3 regions of the Blautia sp. AM29-29 genome follow, and region 1 is predicted to be linked to each of the others. Evidence: a T-box and tRNA genes for the amino acid it is inferred to sense, from the RefSeq annotation. Region 1 holds a T-box; the other regions hold tRNA genes.
The links. A T-box is a leader RNA that pairs with one kind of tRNA and senses whether it is charged. The one in region 1 lies ahead of DW769_RS05315 (proline--tRNA ligase), so its partner is inferred to be a tRNA-Pro.
Positions count from the first base shown of each region.

Region 2: it encodes a tRNA-Pro, which carries the amino acid that the T-box ahead of DW769_RS05315 (proline--tRNA ligase) is inferred to sense. The anticodon was not compared.
Region 3: it encodes a tRNA-Pro, which carries the amino acid that the T-box ahead of DW769_RS05315 (proline--tRNA ligase) is inferred to sense. The anticodon was not compared.

Region 1 covers NZ_QUJD01000005.1:150,810-155,838, forward strand. Annotated here, with positions in the region: gene DW769_RS05305 (alpha/beta hydrolase) at 1-404, shown strand, start outside; gene DW769_RS05310 (hypothetical protein) at 425-697, shown strand; T-box leader at 777-1,079, shown strand; gene DW769_RS05315 (proline--tRNA ligase) at 1,260-2,963, shown strand; gene DW769_RS05320 (NUDIX hydrolase) at 3,038-3,541, shown strand; gene DW769_RS05325 (dicarboxylate/amino acid:cation symporter) at 3,692-4,990, opposite strand; gene rfbD (dTDP-4-dehydrorhamnose reductase) at 4,990-5,029, opposite strand, start outside.
Region 2 covers NZ_QUJD01000018.1:39,990-45,018, reverse strand. Annotated here, with positions in the region: partial or broken gene DW769_RS12970 (response regulator) at 1-2,404, opposite strand, end outside; gene DW769_RS12960 (Cof-type HAD-IIB family hydrolase) at 2,915-3,700, opposite strand; tRNA gene DW769_RS12955 (tRNA-Pro) at 3,800-3,873, opposite strand; gene DW769_RS12950 (PcsB-like coiled-coil domain-containing protein) at 4,110-5,029, opposite strand, start outside.
Region 3 covers NZ_QUJD01000001.1:116,297-121,325, reverse strand. Annotated here, with positions in the region: gene DW769_RS00565 (glycoside hydrolase family 2 protein) at 1-921, shown strand, start outside; gene ilvN (acetolactate synthase small subunit) at 1,043-1,549, shown strand; gene ilvC (ketol-acid reductoisomerase) at 1,708-2,727, shown strand; gene DW769_RS00550 (sporulation initiation factor Spo0A C-terminal domain-containing protein) at 2,886-3,242, opposite strand; tRNA gene DW769_RS00545 (tRNA-Pro) at 3,508-3,581, shown strand; gene DW769_RS00540 (LacI family DNA-binding transcriptional regulator) at 3,677-4,705, shown strand; gene DW769_RS00535 (extracellular solute-binding protein) at 4,997-5,029, shown strand, end outside.

The DNA.
Region 1 (5,029 bases):
CTGTGATCTGCCTGTCCGGTGCACTTCATGTGCTGGAAAATCCGGAAGAGAGCAGAGCGGACAGCTTTGCACATGAAGAAGGTTATTTCGGAAATCTGGTCGAAGCAGCAAAGAGTGACAAAAACCCGGCTGTTCTTATCGAGCAGTTAAAGGAAGCACGGAAAAAAGATCCGTCTGTCAATGTGCCGACCGTATTCCAGGCGTGCGGAACAGAGGACGGACTTCTGGAAGTAAACCGTCTCTACCATAAACGGATGGAAGAGAGCGGCATGGACATTGTCTACTATGAGAGCAAGGGTGGCCATGAATGGGATTTCTGGGATGAGTGGATCAAAAAGGCACTGGACTGGCTGCCACTTGAGGAAAAGACGGAAGGTCTGAACAGCGGAAACGTAAATGTTTAAAGGAAAAAGGGAGACAGGCAATGCCAGAAACGAGAAATGACGAATTGTACCGTGCGTTAAAACACAACGGTTACCCGGACGACTTCTGCCGGGAAATTGCATACCGCCAGATGAACACCGATTTTACCGCCACGCGGATGCTCGGCTATCTCTACCGCGTCACAAGCCCGCGCGCCGAGGACGTTGTCGATGAGATGCTGGCTATCCTGAGTGACCGCAAAGCATGGATTGAGAAAAAACAGTCTGAGGAAGCCCAGGCGGCAATCAGCAGAATGTATCGGGAAGGCCTGTAACCTGGGCGGGCGTTTATGCAGAAAAAGCAGAAGGAACGGGCTTGCATTCTTTTCCGGTTTCTGCTACAATCAGTGCAGTGAAAAAGCGACGAAAAGAAACAGTAGCGACAGAGCGCATTCAGAGAGAAAGCGGCAGGTGAAAGCTTTTTGCAGAATCTATCGTGAACCGGTCTTGGAGCTGTGCACCGAAGAGAAGAAAATCCATCAGGAAAAATTTATTTCGTAGGCTGCACCGGGATCTCCCGTTACAGAGAAGGTACAGAGAGCAGAGATCACGCGTATTACAAAATACAAAAATCGTGGGGTACAAATGCTTTGTGTCAGAGTGCAGGAGTTTTCCTGAATTTAGGTGGTACCGCGGATAAAAAAATTCGCCCTAAACTGCAGCTTGCGGTTTAGGGCTTTTTTCTGTTTGAAAACGAAGCATCTAACTCGTTACTTCAGTGATGAGTTAGATGCGTAAAATGTTGTATAAAAGCTTAAAATCGGACAGGCTGGAATGTTCTCGCGTCTGGAAGATTTCAGATGTTGAAAACCCAAAGAATAAGGAGGAAATCAGAAAATGAAACTTGAAAAATTAGTAGGAGAGCGCTTCAAAGAAAGACCTGCTGACTGTGTCATCGACAGCCATGCTATTATGGTAAAAGGCGGATACATCAAATATATGGCAAACGGAATCTATTCTTCCTATCTGCCGCTGCGCCGCATTGTGCGCAAAATCGAGCAGATCCTGCGCGAGGAGATGGACAAAATCGACGGCCAGGAGGTGCAGTTTCCGGTTGTCATGCCTGCTTCTCTGTGGGATGAGTCCGGCCGTTACGATAGCATCGGCGATGAGCTGCTGCGCTTCACCGACCGCAACAATGCCAAAATGGTACTCGGCATGACCCACGAGGAGGCAGCCGTACACCTTGTACGCGAGTATGCACAGAGCTACACCAAATATCCGTTTATGATCTATCAGATCCAGACAAAATTCCGTGATGAGGCCCGTCCGAGAGCCGGACTGATCCGTGTGCGTGAGTTTACGATGAAGGATGCTTACTCCTTCCATACCAGCCAGGAAGATCTGGAGCAGTATTACGAGAAATGCCACGCAGCATACGAGCGCATCTTCGAGCGTGTCGGCGTGCCGGAGGTGGTATCTGTCAAATCCGATTCCGGTATGATGGGCGGAAATATCTCCCACGAGTTCATGCTTCTGACTCCGGTCGGAGAGGATTCCATCGTTCTGTGTGATTCCTGCGATTACAGAGCCAACATGGAGGCAGCTGAGAACATTTCCGACATCGCAAGAGATGCAGAATCCGCTGCACTCGAAAAGGTTTATACACCGAACGTCCACACCATTGAAGACGTCTGCAATTTCTTCGGAGACGAGACAAAGAACTCCTGCAAAGCCGTTGTTTATCAGCAGAATGTTGATGATAAATACGTTGTCCTTTTCATCCGCGGCGATCTCGAAGTCAACGAGACGAAGCTGGTCAACTTCCTCGGCGAGCAGGTTCACGCAGCCGTGATCACCGAAGAATGCGGACTGAACGCAGGCTATATCGGACCTGTGAACCTGAAGGTGAACGGAGATGCCGTTGTTCTCTACGATAAATCCCTCGAGGGAAGAAATAACCTTTCCTGCGGAGCCAACGAGGCAGAGCATCATTACAAAGGACTCGACATGGAGCGCGACGTTCCGAATGCCGAGTATCACGATTTTGCAAAAATCCAGGAGGGCGGCATCTGCCCGAAATGCGGCAAAAAGACCGTGAAGATCTCCAGAGGTATCGAGGTCGGAAATATCTTCCAGCTTGGAACCAAATATACAAAATCCATGAATATGACCTATGTCGATGCAAACGGCGAGAGCAAGACCCCGATCATGGGATGCTACGGTATCGGTGTCGGCCGTCTGGCAGCATCGGTCTGCGAGGCACATCACGATGAGTACGGCCCGATCTGGCCGAAAGCTATCGCTCCGTGGCAGGTACACCTCTGTGCAGTCCGCGTCGATGACGAGGAAGTCAGAGCATATGCGGACAAGCTGTACGAGGATCTGCAGAATGCAGGCATCGAAGTGATCTACGACGACAGAAGCGTCAGAGCCGGCGTAATGTTTGCCGATGCCGATCTGCTCGGCATTCCGCTGCGCATCATCGTAAGCCCGAAAAACATGAAACAGGGCGTTGTCGAGGTTGCATCCCGCGATAAGACTCTGAAAACACAGATTCCGCTGGAAAATGTGATGGAAGAGATTAAACAGTATCTGTAATGATTCAGAACCATGCGAAAGGGAAGAAAAATCGAGATGGGGCTCGGAAGAAGTTCGACAGGAGAAAACACGATATGGAACTCTGGGATATCTATGATGAAAACAAACAGCCGACCGGCCGCACGATGAAACGGAATGACTGGCATATGAAGCCGGGCGAGTTTCACCTGACCGTACTCGGCGTAATCGCAAGACCGGATGGGACCTTTCTTATCACAAAACGTGTCATGACGAAAGCCTGGGCACCGGGCTGGTGGGAGGTTTCCGGCGGCGCGGCACAGGCAGGAGAGAGCTCCTGGGAGGCCGTGCGCCGTGAGGTCAGAGAGGAAATCGGACTCGATGTGAGCAAGGCAGACGGCGGCTACCTCTTCACTTACCGGCGTATCAACCCGGATGAGGGAGACAACTACTTTGTCGATGTCTATCGCTTCGTGATGGATGTCAAAGACGAGGATCTTCACCTTCAGGAGGAAGAAACGGACGGCTACCGTTTTGCTACGCTGGACGAAATCAAAGGATACGCCGCAGAAGGAAAATTCCTGCATTACGACAGCATCCGCCAGGCATTTGAACTGTAACAGAGAAATGAGATAAGAAAAACGCGTTCCCGCCGGAAACCACAGGAGTTTCCGAAAACGGGAACGCGTTTTTGTAATTTACAGGATTCTTTCTTGCCGTAGGCATGCCTGAAAAGGGCTTTTCGTAAGCGCGTAAGCGGTTCATTGCGGTTAATCGCGATTGAACACTTCGCGGTTGAGCGCCTTTTCCTGATGGCTGACAATCGTTGTGCAGACAGCATCGCCTGTGATGTTGACGGCGGTACGCAGCATATCGAGAATACGGTCGATACCCATGATAAGAGCGATACCCTCCGTTGGCAGTCCGACGGAATTCAGTACCATAGCCAGGGTAACAAGTCCGACGCTTGGGATACCGGCGGTACCGATGGAAGCCAGTGTTGCGGTAACAACAACCGTTGCGAGGTTTGCCGGAGTCAGATGAATACCGTATGCCTCTGCGATGAAGATGACAGCGACACCCTGCATAATGGAGGTACCATCCATGTTGATGGTTGCGCCGAGCGGAATGGTGAACGAAGAAATCTGCTTCGAGACACCCATCTTTTTGTTCAGGGTATCAATCGACATCGGGATTGTCGCGTTGGAGGTTGCGGTGGAAAATGCAAATCCCATAACCGGAAGGAATTTCTTCACGAATTTAATCGGATTCAGCCGTGTGAATACGAACAGAAGAACCTGATAAATGATGAAGCACTGCAGTGCCAGCGCCAGTGTTACATTTCCCATGTATTTCAGCATCGGTGCGAACGCAGAAAAGCCGACCGTTGCAAAGGTACGTGCAATCAGACAGAAAACGCCGACCGGGGCCACCTTCATGACCGTCATGGTCATTTCCATCATGACATCGTTAAACTGGCTGATAAAGTTGGAAACGACCGAAGCACGGTTTCCGAGCTTTGCCAGCATTACACCGACAAACAGGGCGAATACGATGATGGGAAGCATATCGCCGTTTGCCATGGAACCAATCGGGTTCTTCGGGATGATGTTGAGCAGTGTATCCACCAGGCTGACGCTGGAATCTGCTGCTGTCGAGGACAGGTCGGCTTTCTGAACCGCACTCATGTTAAGTCCGAGACCCGGGTGAATGAGCAGGGCGGTTCCAAGTGCGATGCAGACGGCAAGTGCTGTGGTAACAAGGTAAAAGCCGATCGTTTTTACGCCGACCTTTCCGAGGGTTTTGCTGTCTCCGATGGACATACTTCCGCAGACGAGGGAGCAGAAGACAAGCGGTACGACAAGCATCTGCATCAGGCGGATAAAGCCCTGTCCGATGACATACAGCACACCTTCTACGATGACGGTGTCCTTGATATAGCTGGACGGGATCCAATAGTGAATCACCACGCCGAGCAGCGCACCGGCCAGCAGGGCAATAAAAATCTGGGTGGAAAGCCCGGGCTTCTTTTTTGACTTTTCCGTTGTTTCTTTTCTGTTTCGGACCATTATTCGATTCCTCCGGTTTCTTCGAGATATTCTTTCAGT
Region 2 (5,029 bases), on a different contig from region 1:
TTCATCAGATTTCTGTCCTGTTCTTTTTCTTTTTCCTGAAGTTCCAGATAAATTGTTACTGTAATTTTAGTTCCCTTATGTAAGGTGCTTTCCACTTTAATATTACCATTCATCAGGTTCACAATATTTCTGCTGATTGCCATTCCCAGACCTGTTCCCTGGACTCTGGTTGTCCGATGGTCATCTGCGCGGCTGAAAGGATCAAACATGATTTTCTGGAATTCCGGTGACATACCGATCCCATTATCCTCAATCGTAAATTCATAGCATCCAAGTTCCGAAAATCCATTTGGCTTTTCCTCTATGGAAAAAGTAATATTCCCACCATCCGGTGTATACTTGACCGCATTACTCATCAGATTCACAAATACCTGCTGGATTCTCAGGCTGTCACCACAGACACTCTCATGTTCAATGTGATTAATGTGTATATCTAAATTGTGTTTATGTTCATCAATCACCGGTTTTGTGAGTGTTATAAGATTATCCACCAGATCTGGCAGATTGAAATCCTCCTGTGCCAGCGTCATTTTTCCACTTTCAATACGTGCCATATCCAGCACTTCATTAATCAGCCCCAGCAGATGACGGCTTGATTTTGTAATTTTGCTGAGACATTCAATGACTCTGTCCTGGCTCTCAATATTTGCTCCTGCAATTGCTGTCAGGCCGACAATGGCATTCATCGGTGTCCGGATATCGTGGGACATATTGGAAAGGAATTCTGTTTTCGCACGGTTTGCATTTTCTGCAGACCGGTAAGCCTCTTTCAGTGCCTGACGGGATTCAATCTCTGCTTTCTTCTCCTGTGTCACATCCATGGATGCCAGCAATACCTTTTCCAGCTTTCCATTCTTCCATTCCAAAGGAATATAAGAAGCGATTTTATAAGTCTTTTCATCCAGGCTGCAATACTCAAACTTATAAATATCATTTTCACTTTTCAGATTCTTCCGGATATTTTCCGGTGCGATCAGGATGTCCATAGTTTCCAATGGTTCCAGTGTCTTATATTTTTCAAGAACCTGCATCTGAAAATCATGATAGAATCCCAGAGGTTTATATATCATCTGTCCATTCAGGTTATAGAATTCATATCTGTCATTTTCCAGATCACAGACAACAAAGCGGTCAACCAGACGCACAATACTCTGAATTATCTGCTCCATGGAAGCATTATCCGCCGCCATCTGCAGATGCCGTGCGCTCTCTACCTTTGTCTCTGTGATATCACGCAGAAAGATCATGGCATATTCTGAATCCTCTATTTCGCCACGTATGACCACATTGCGGACCCATCGTTCTTCTCCATTCAGAGTGATACGGCACTCTAAAGCCAATTCGGTTTCCAGACCCTTCAGCCTTTCTGCAATATAACCACGGTCGTAAAAAGAGGATACCGCCTTCTTATCTGTCTCCACAACATAGGAATCCACAAAATGACGGATCAGTTCATCCCATGTATGACTCTGTTCAAAGACTGTCATCAGGGACGGTTCAACCTTAAAGGTATCAAAAGTATTCGCTTCCAGATTTACATAATACTCACACAGGTCTGCTTTCGTAAAAGCCCGGTGGAAAGCAGCAGATTTTTGTGCCTGCATGGCCTCTTTTTTTCCGCATCAATATTAATAAAAATCCCGGCAATCCTGCTGGCAGAACCATCCAGACGGCGTATTACTTCTGCCGATGCCCGAAACCACTGGTATTGATTATCCTTCATTCTCATACGATACTCTACCTGGTATTTTATCTGGTTCGTCTTATCCTTAATTGCCGCCTGAAGCTGCACCATTACTCTTTCTTTATCCTGTGGATGCAGAAGATCTGACCAGGATTCCAGTTTATTCGGAAAGTCCAGAGTGTCATGATAGCCAAGCATTTTTCGGAATTCATGACTCCAGTTTGCATTCACAATCTCACTGTTTTCGTCACAGTCAAAATACCAGAAGCCGGAACAGATAGCCTCATTGAGCAGTGTCAAATTTACATGATCCCAGTTGACTTGTACGGACATAACCCAGATCTGTCTGCCCGCCTCATCTGTCGCATCCTCTTTACAAAGCCGTACATTTTTCACTGTACCGTCTGCTGTAAGGATCTGTGCTTCCCCTGTTCCGTGAAGCTGCAAAAAACGGTCTCGCTCCAGTCTATCTTCCTCGTCATAAAAGAAGTTTCTCAATGAGCCTTTTGTCTGTTCCATGAAAGTATCGAATGTATATCCTGTACTATGCAACAGCAGATTATTCACAGACAAAATAGACAGGTTTTGGTCATAAGATCCTGTCATTATACCTACCCCGCCATTATTTTCCAGTGTTTTCTGTACGGCCTGTGACATAGCCTGTGTCTGTCCCGTTACAGCCTCACCTAAAGAATATATTTTGTCTTCATACTTTTCCATTTTATAAAAATCCTCTCTCTGTTTTATACTTCATTATCCTGCTTTTATCTGTATACAGAGAACCTGTCCCTGCCAGTTTTACATTTACGTTATAATATCCTACAAAACGTGAAAAACAGGTATACGGATTTGAGAAGTTGCAGCCACTACACACAATATTCACACAAAATTCTCTTTATGTTTTCAATTTTTATAGGCTTTGCCAAGTGAGCATTCATTCCTGCTGCCAGACACTTACTCCGATCGTTCCTGCTGTAAAACGGTATCTGAGGCTTTTTTTATTTATCTGATTTTTTTCTGTTTCCATGGAACTTCTGAACGCTCACCTCCTGGTATCATTACAAATATACATAAAAACTCATTTTTATATTACCATGAAATTTTTTACTTTGCAATGCACATACCTTTTCAGACGCTGCTTTTCTTGTTTCCTTTTTCAGAAAATTGCAACCAAAGGGGCGCACCTGAAAATTTCTTTTCAAATGCGCCCCTTCGCTTTCTTTTTTTCTGTCAGATCAATCCGTAATGCTCCATCGCCTTTGCCACGCCGTCCCGCTCGACGGTATCGGTTACGTACTCTGTGTACGGATCCAGAATCTCATCATGTTTTCCAAGCGCAATGGTGTGTGCGCCGCACCGGAACATGGTAAGGTCGTTGCTGCTGTCGCCAAATACGTATGCATCTTCTTTCTCCAGCTGAAACTGTTTCAGCGCATAGTCCACAGCTGTTCCTTTGCTGCAGCCGTGCGGAACGATTTCGTATACACCGCCGCGGCGATCCATGATATCAAACTCCTGCTCAAATTCACGGTACATACGTTCTATATCAGACTGTGCATCAGTTACGATACAAAATTTATCGTAAATGATTCCTTTTGTCTCCGCTGTCTCCGCGAGTCCGATTCCGACAGCAGCGAAATAGGCACGGGTCTGCTCGACCTCCCGAAAACGGGATACCTCCGACGAAAAATAAACATTATCCGTTCCCTCCAGAATCATGCCGATCCTGCACTCCTTTAAAATAACCGGGATTTCCTCACAGCGCTTTTTCGGAATCGTCTGATGCATCAGGATTTCGCCGTCCCGGCGCAGATAGGTCCCGCAGCCGCACAGAAATCCGGAAAACGGAAGCTTTTTCAGCTCCTCGGGCAGCTCCGACCAGGTGCGGCCGGTATTAATAAACGTAAGATTTCCTTTTTCCGCTGTCTTTTTCAATGCATCGAGCGCGCTCTGCGGAATTTCTTTTGTAATCTCACTCAGTAACGTTCCATCAATATCAAAAAATAATGCTTTCACAAAAATTTCCTCCTCGTGTACTGTTTCCTGTTCTCTTTCTGACATACGAAAAAATGCCGAAGCTCTTGATTGTCAAGGCTTTCGGCATTTTCATTCCAGTCGAAGCGACGGGATTCGAACCCACGACCTCTGCGTCCCGAACGCAGCGCTCTACCAAACTGAGCCACGCTTCGATTTTATTTGTTTTCTGAACTCTCGTCCGTCAACAATAGCTATTATATATGATGTCTATAGGAATGTCAACACCTTTTTTGAAATTTTTTTAATTTTTTTTATTATTGCTTCAAAAGGTACATTTCACACGGGTTTGCAGCCTTTTTGGTGTTCTTTTAGAATGACAGTTTCTGAGAAAGTCAAAAAAAGAGATATGCCGGAAGTTCTGTTCCGGCATATCTCTTATCTTTGTTTCTCAGCTCAGCTGATATACATCTGCATACTGCACGCCGAAGCTCAGCGCCTCGGAATGGCTGCTGCAGAAGATGTCTACGTGGCCGTAAGCGGTTCCGCGGTCTTCTACCGTGTAAACCTGGCCGTTGATCATCAGTTTCGTTCCGAATGGTACACCGCCCATGGCGATCGTTCTTCCTGCGGTCGGTGTGGTTCCGCTCGCGGTGGATCCGCCGGACCACTGTCCGGTACAGATGGAACAGGAGCAATAGCCTGTCAGTTTAAATCTTCCAAGGTATGTTCCGCTGGAGGAGCTGCTGGAAGTATCTGACGCGGATGGACTCTCCGTTGTCGTGGAGGATGCGCTGCTGTCCGAAGAACTGCTTCCGGAGCTGCTGCTTGTATCGGTATCTGCTTTCGCTGCGGCATTTGCTGCTTCTGCGGCTGCGACTCTTGCGGCCTCTGCCTCGGCTGCCTGTTTTCTGGCGGCCTCAGCTTCTGCGGCAGCCTGCTGTGCGGCGGCTGCTGCGGCTGCTTCCTCTTCTGCTTTCTTCTGCGCTGCAATCTCCTCTTCTTTCGCCTGACGGATCAGGTCGTTGATTGCATCTGCTTTGCTGTTGATTTCATCTACCAGTGCACTCTCGCTGGATTTTGCATCGTCCAGCTCTGCGGAGTAGGTACGGAGTTCCTGATAAGCTGCTGCGTACAGCTCCTGGATGGCTTCCTGCTGATCGCTGCTCTGCTGCTGCAGTTCTACGATCGCTGCCTGCTCTTCCTGCACCTGTGTTTCTTTTTCTTTTACCTGGTCTACCGTGTCTTCATACTCCTGCATAAGATCGCGGTCGAAATCGGAAATTTTCTGTATGTATTCTGCCCGGCTGATCAGCTCTGAAATGCTTTTGGAAGAAAAGAGCATTGCCATGTATCCGTTTCCGGAAGAAT
Region 3 (5,029 bases), on a different contig from region 1:
ATGCGCAAATTCGGCATTGGAAAAGATGAGAAAGGAATCACGCGTCTTCTCTTAAACGGAAAGCCGTATTTCCAGAACGGTGTCCTCGACCAGGGTTATTGGCCGGAAAGCCTCTACACGCCGCCGTCCGATAAGGCGATGGTTTATGACATTAAGACGGCCAAACGCCTCGGTTTCAATATGATCCGGAAACACCTGAAAGTTGAGTGCGCAAGATGGTATTCCCACTGCGACCATATCGGTATGCTGGTGTGGCAGGATATGATCAACGGCGGCGGCCGGTCGATCCAGACGTTCCTTTTGTACCTTCCGACCGTACTGCCGTTTGTGACAACGGAATTCAGGGATAACTGTTATCCGCTCTTTTCGCGGACCTCAAAAACGGGAAGAGAGTGGTGGAAGCGGGAGTGCCGCGAGACGGTTCATCAGCTTTACAATGCACCGTGCGTGTCGCTCTGGGTTCTGTTCAACGAGGGATGGGGACAGTTTGATGCCAGGGAGATGACAGAAATGGTGCGCGCTCTCGATCCGACGCGGCAGATCGACCACGCGAGCGGCTGGTACGATCAGGGAGCGGGGGACATCAAGAGCCTTCACAATTACTTTCGTCCGTTAAAAGTAAAACCGGAGGAGCGCGCGTTTGCTTTTTCTGAATACGGCGGCTATACGTATCCGGTACAGGAGCATCTCTACTCCGAAAAATCGTTCGGCTACCGCACGTACCAGAACCAGACACAGTACCAGAAAGCGATGAATGCACTGGCAGAAAAGATAAGAGAACTCACAGAACAGGGACTTGCCGCAGCAGTCTACACACAGCTTACCGATGTCGAGGAGGAGTCGAACGGCATCCTTACGTATGACCGGAAGGTATGCAAATGGGAACCACAGGAGGCAAAAGATTTTTGCTCAAAAGAATAATTTGGTAAAATTTTTGTTGACAAAGTGAGGATAAGTTGCTAATATATTGGATAAGGCGTTGGAAGTTGTAAGAAATTGCTGAAAATCCGCGGCGCCTGCGGATGGAGGAAAGTTGGTGTTTATGGAACAGAAAAGAACATTATCCCTGCTGGTGGATAATACGCCGGGACTTTTAAGCAGAGTAGCTGGTCTTTTCAGCCGACGCGGATACAATATCGAGACGATCACCGCCGGTGTGACAGCAGACCCGCGATACACAAGAATGACTGTTGTTCTGTACTGCAGTGATGAAATGATTCTGGAGCAGATCAAAAAACAGCTGGCAAAACTTGTCGATGTGCGGGATATCAAAGAGCTGAAGCCGGACGAGAGTGTCAGACGAGAGCTGATGCTGGTCAAAATCCGTGTGAATGAAAATGAACGCCGCAATGTCATCGCCATCTCCGATGTCTTCCGTGGAAGAATCGTGGATGTGGGACAGGAAAGCCTGATTGTAGAGCTGACCGGAAACCAGTCAAAGCTCGAAGGGTTCCTGAATCTGGTACAGGGATACGAAATCCTGGAACTGGCCAGAACAGGAGTGACAGGACTCTCCAGAGGAGCCCACGATGTGCGTTACCTCGATTAACGCAGATCACATTACATACGTTTGCTAGAGGAATGAAATTTTTGTATAGAAAAGTTCATTTCCCTGACAAACAGCAAAAGGCAGAAATGCTTTTCGCTGTATAAATTGGCCGACCTGCCGCCGGTCAAGACATTCTATATATTATGGAGGAAAATAAAATGGCAGCAAGACTTTTTTATCAGGAAGATTGTAATCTCTCTTTACTGGAAGGCAAAAAAATCGCAATTATCGGCTACGGAAGCCAGGGACATGCTCATGCACTGAACCTGAAAGATTCCGGCTGTGATGTTATTATTGGACTTTATGAAGGCAGCAAATCCTGGGCAAAAGCAGAGGCACAGGGATTCAAAGTATACACCGCTGCTGAGGCTGCAAAACAGGCTGATATCATCATGATCCTGATCAACGATGAGAAACAGGCTGCAATGTACAAAAAAGATATCGAGCCAAACCTGGAAGAGGGCAACATGCTGATGTTCGCTCATGGTTTCGCTATCCACTTCGGACAGATCGTACCTCCGAAGAACGTAGATGTAGCTATGATCGCTCCGAAAGCACCTGGCCACACAGTAAGAAGCGAGTATCAGGCTGGCAAAGGAACTCCTTGCCTGGTTGCTGTTGAGCAGGATTACACCGGAAAAGCTCTGGACAGAGCACTGGCTTACGGCCTTGGAATCGGCGGAGCAAGAGCTGGTCTTCTGGAGACAACCTTCAGAACTGAGACCGAAACAGACCTGTTCGGTGAGCAGGCAGTTCTCTGCGGCGGTGTATGCGCCCTGATGCAGGCTGGATTTGAGACTCTGTGCGAGGCTGGATACGACCCAAGAAACGCATACTTCGAGTGCATCCATGAGATGAAACTGATCGTAGACCTGATCTATCAGTCGGGATTCTCCGGAATGAGATACTCCATCTCCAACACAGCCGAGTACGGCGATTACATCACCGGACCGAAGATCATCACAGAAGAAACCAAGAAGACCATGAAGAAGATCCTTTCCGATATCCAGGATGGTACTTTCGCAAAAGACTTCCTTCTGGATATGTCCCCAGCAGGCGGACAGGCTCACTTCCGTGCAATGAGAAGAAAAGCTGCAGAGCATCCGTCAGAGAAAGTCGGAGAAGAAGTCAGAAAACTGTACAGCTGGAGCAACGAGGACAAACTGATCAACAACTAATCGGTTTGCTGTCAAATGATCCATATCGGGAGGCTGCCTTTGCGGGCAGTCTCCTTTTTTCGTTCTATCGTTTTATCATAGAAAAAACACTTCCGCGCCATGCATATCCCCCAATATGATAGGGCGCGGAAGTGTTATCTTTTCTGTATTCGTTTTTTTTATGCCTCCTGACGACAGGCAGGAAAAGCACGGTAGTATTTGATATAAGAACTTAAAATATCAAAAAATTCGGAATTGGTCGGTTTTGTCAGAACCGGATGCACAGAAAGCGAAAAGAGCAGATCACGGTTTCCGCGGGTCCAGCAGACGGAAATAGCGGTGCGGATGTCTCGTTCGACGCAGGAGGACGATACCTGAAACGTTTGCGCGATCTTTGGGTACAGCGTTTTGCTGACCCGAAGGAGATAATCTTCGTCTTCCATGCATAAAGCGATACCATAGGCGAGATAGCGAAATCCGCGGTATTTTGCACCAATTCCTAAAGAGTGTAGTAGAAAGTAAATTTCAGTTTCCATTACGATGTCTCCTTTTATTCAGTTTTTACATAGTCTTTGCAGACGGGCATGCCAGAGGTGAAAGTTTGTATGGCATACGATTTTCCCCTTTCACTTATGATACGTGGAAAACGTCGAAAAATTACATATTCAGAAAGAAAAAGTGACAATATAGTAAAATAAAAGAGAATATGACACGAAATAAAGAAATGAATGTAATGAAACGGGAGAGGGAAAAATAACATTGATTTTTCAGAAGTTCGCTGGTATAATGAAAACATGATTACGGGGTATGGCGTAGCTTGGTAGCGCGCACGGCTGGGGGCCGTGAGGTCGCAGGTTCAAATCCTGTTGCCCCGATCGGTAAGAGTGTCGTTTTACGGCACTTTTTTTCTTACGGACAAAGACGTGTGCGGAAGAAAAATGAATTGCGCAGAAAAAACAGGGAGGAAGTTATGGGGAAAGTAACGATACAGAGTATGGCAAAGGAGCTGGGATTGTCCCGGAATACGGTTGCCATGGCATTAAAGGATGATCCGAAGGTAGCTCCGGTGACGCGGGAGAGAGTTCTTCGGATGGCGAAAAGAAATGGCTATCTGGGCGAAAATGTATATGTGGAAGAAGTTCGGGCACCGCAGGAGAAGCATTACAATATTATGGTTCTGCGTACGCGGGATGCCGCTGTTTATTGGGACCGTGTCGTGAGCGGCATCTCCGAGGAGGCGAGCCTCAATAACTGTCAGACGCGCGTTGCGGTCGTGACGGAGCGGGAGGAGGAGAACGGCATTCTGCCGCTCGGCCTGAATGAAAATATCGATGCGATCTTCTGCATTAAAATGCTGCCGCCGGAATATATGCAGAAACTGGTAAATCTGGGATACCGCATTTTTCAGCTCGACCATTACTGCGGTATCGAACAGCGGCCGATGGGCGATATCGTGCGTGTGGACGGTGTGCAGCCGGTGAGTCTTCTGACGTCCCATCTGATCGGGCAGGGCATGACGCGGATCGGTTTCCTAAGTGAGCACAGCAGCACGTATGAGTCGATGCATGACCGGTATGTCGGTTTCCTTGCAGCGATGGAACAGGCGGGCATTCCGCTCGAGGAGGAGCTTGTGCGCCCCAATATGGAGAGCGATCATTTTTATTACCCGGAAAATTTTGACAAGATTGTGGCGAGCTACGATACACTGCCGGAAGCGATTGTCTGCGGCAACGATATGATCGCCAAAAGACTGACAGAATCCTTCCGGAAAATCGGCGTGCGCGTGCCGGAGGATGTGGCACTGACCGGATTTGATGATGATGAGGACCGGATGCTGTATCCGTTCTTCTCAACCGTTCATGTCGATACGAAGTGGCTTGGCCGCCGTATGGTGCATGAATTTTTATGGCGGGAGGAGCACCCGGAAGCGCCGAAAGAGCGGATTCTCGTTTCGGGGGAGGTTGTGGTGCGCCGTTCCTCGTGCAAGCGTCAGGGATAGAAAGAAATAGAAAAAACAGGAAAAAGTGAACAAAGAAAGAAAGCCAGGGACGCCCCGGTGGACGAGAAGAAAAACCGTCTGCCGGGGCGTTTCCGGCTCCCTTTTTGCAATGATTCAAATTCGTGCATAAATGCCATGTAGAAAAACACTAATTAGTAATGCAAAATGGTGCATTTAAGGAAAACTAAACTGAACAAAAACGCAAGAATAAAAACCTTGTTAATATCACACATTAAAAAATAATGGTGCAAAATAATGCATTATATCGCCGGAAGGAAAGGAGAGAGCGAAATGCAGAAATGGATGGAGGACCGCTGCAACCTG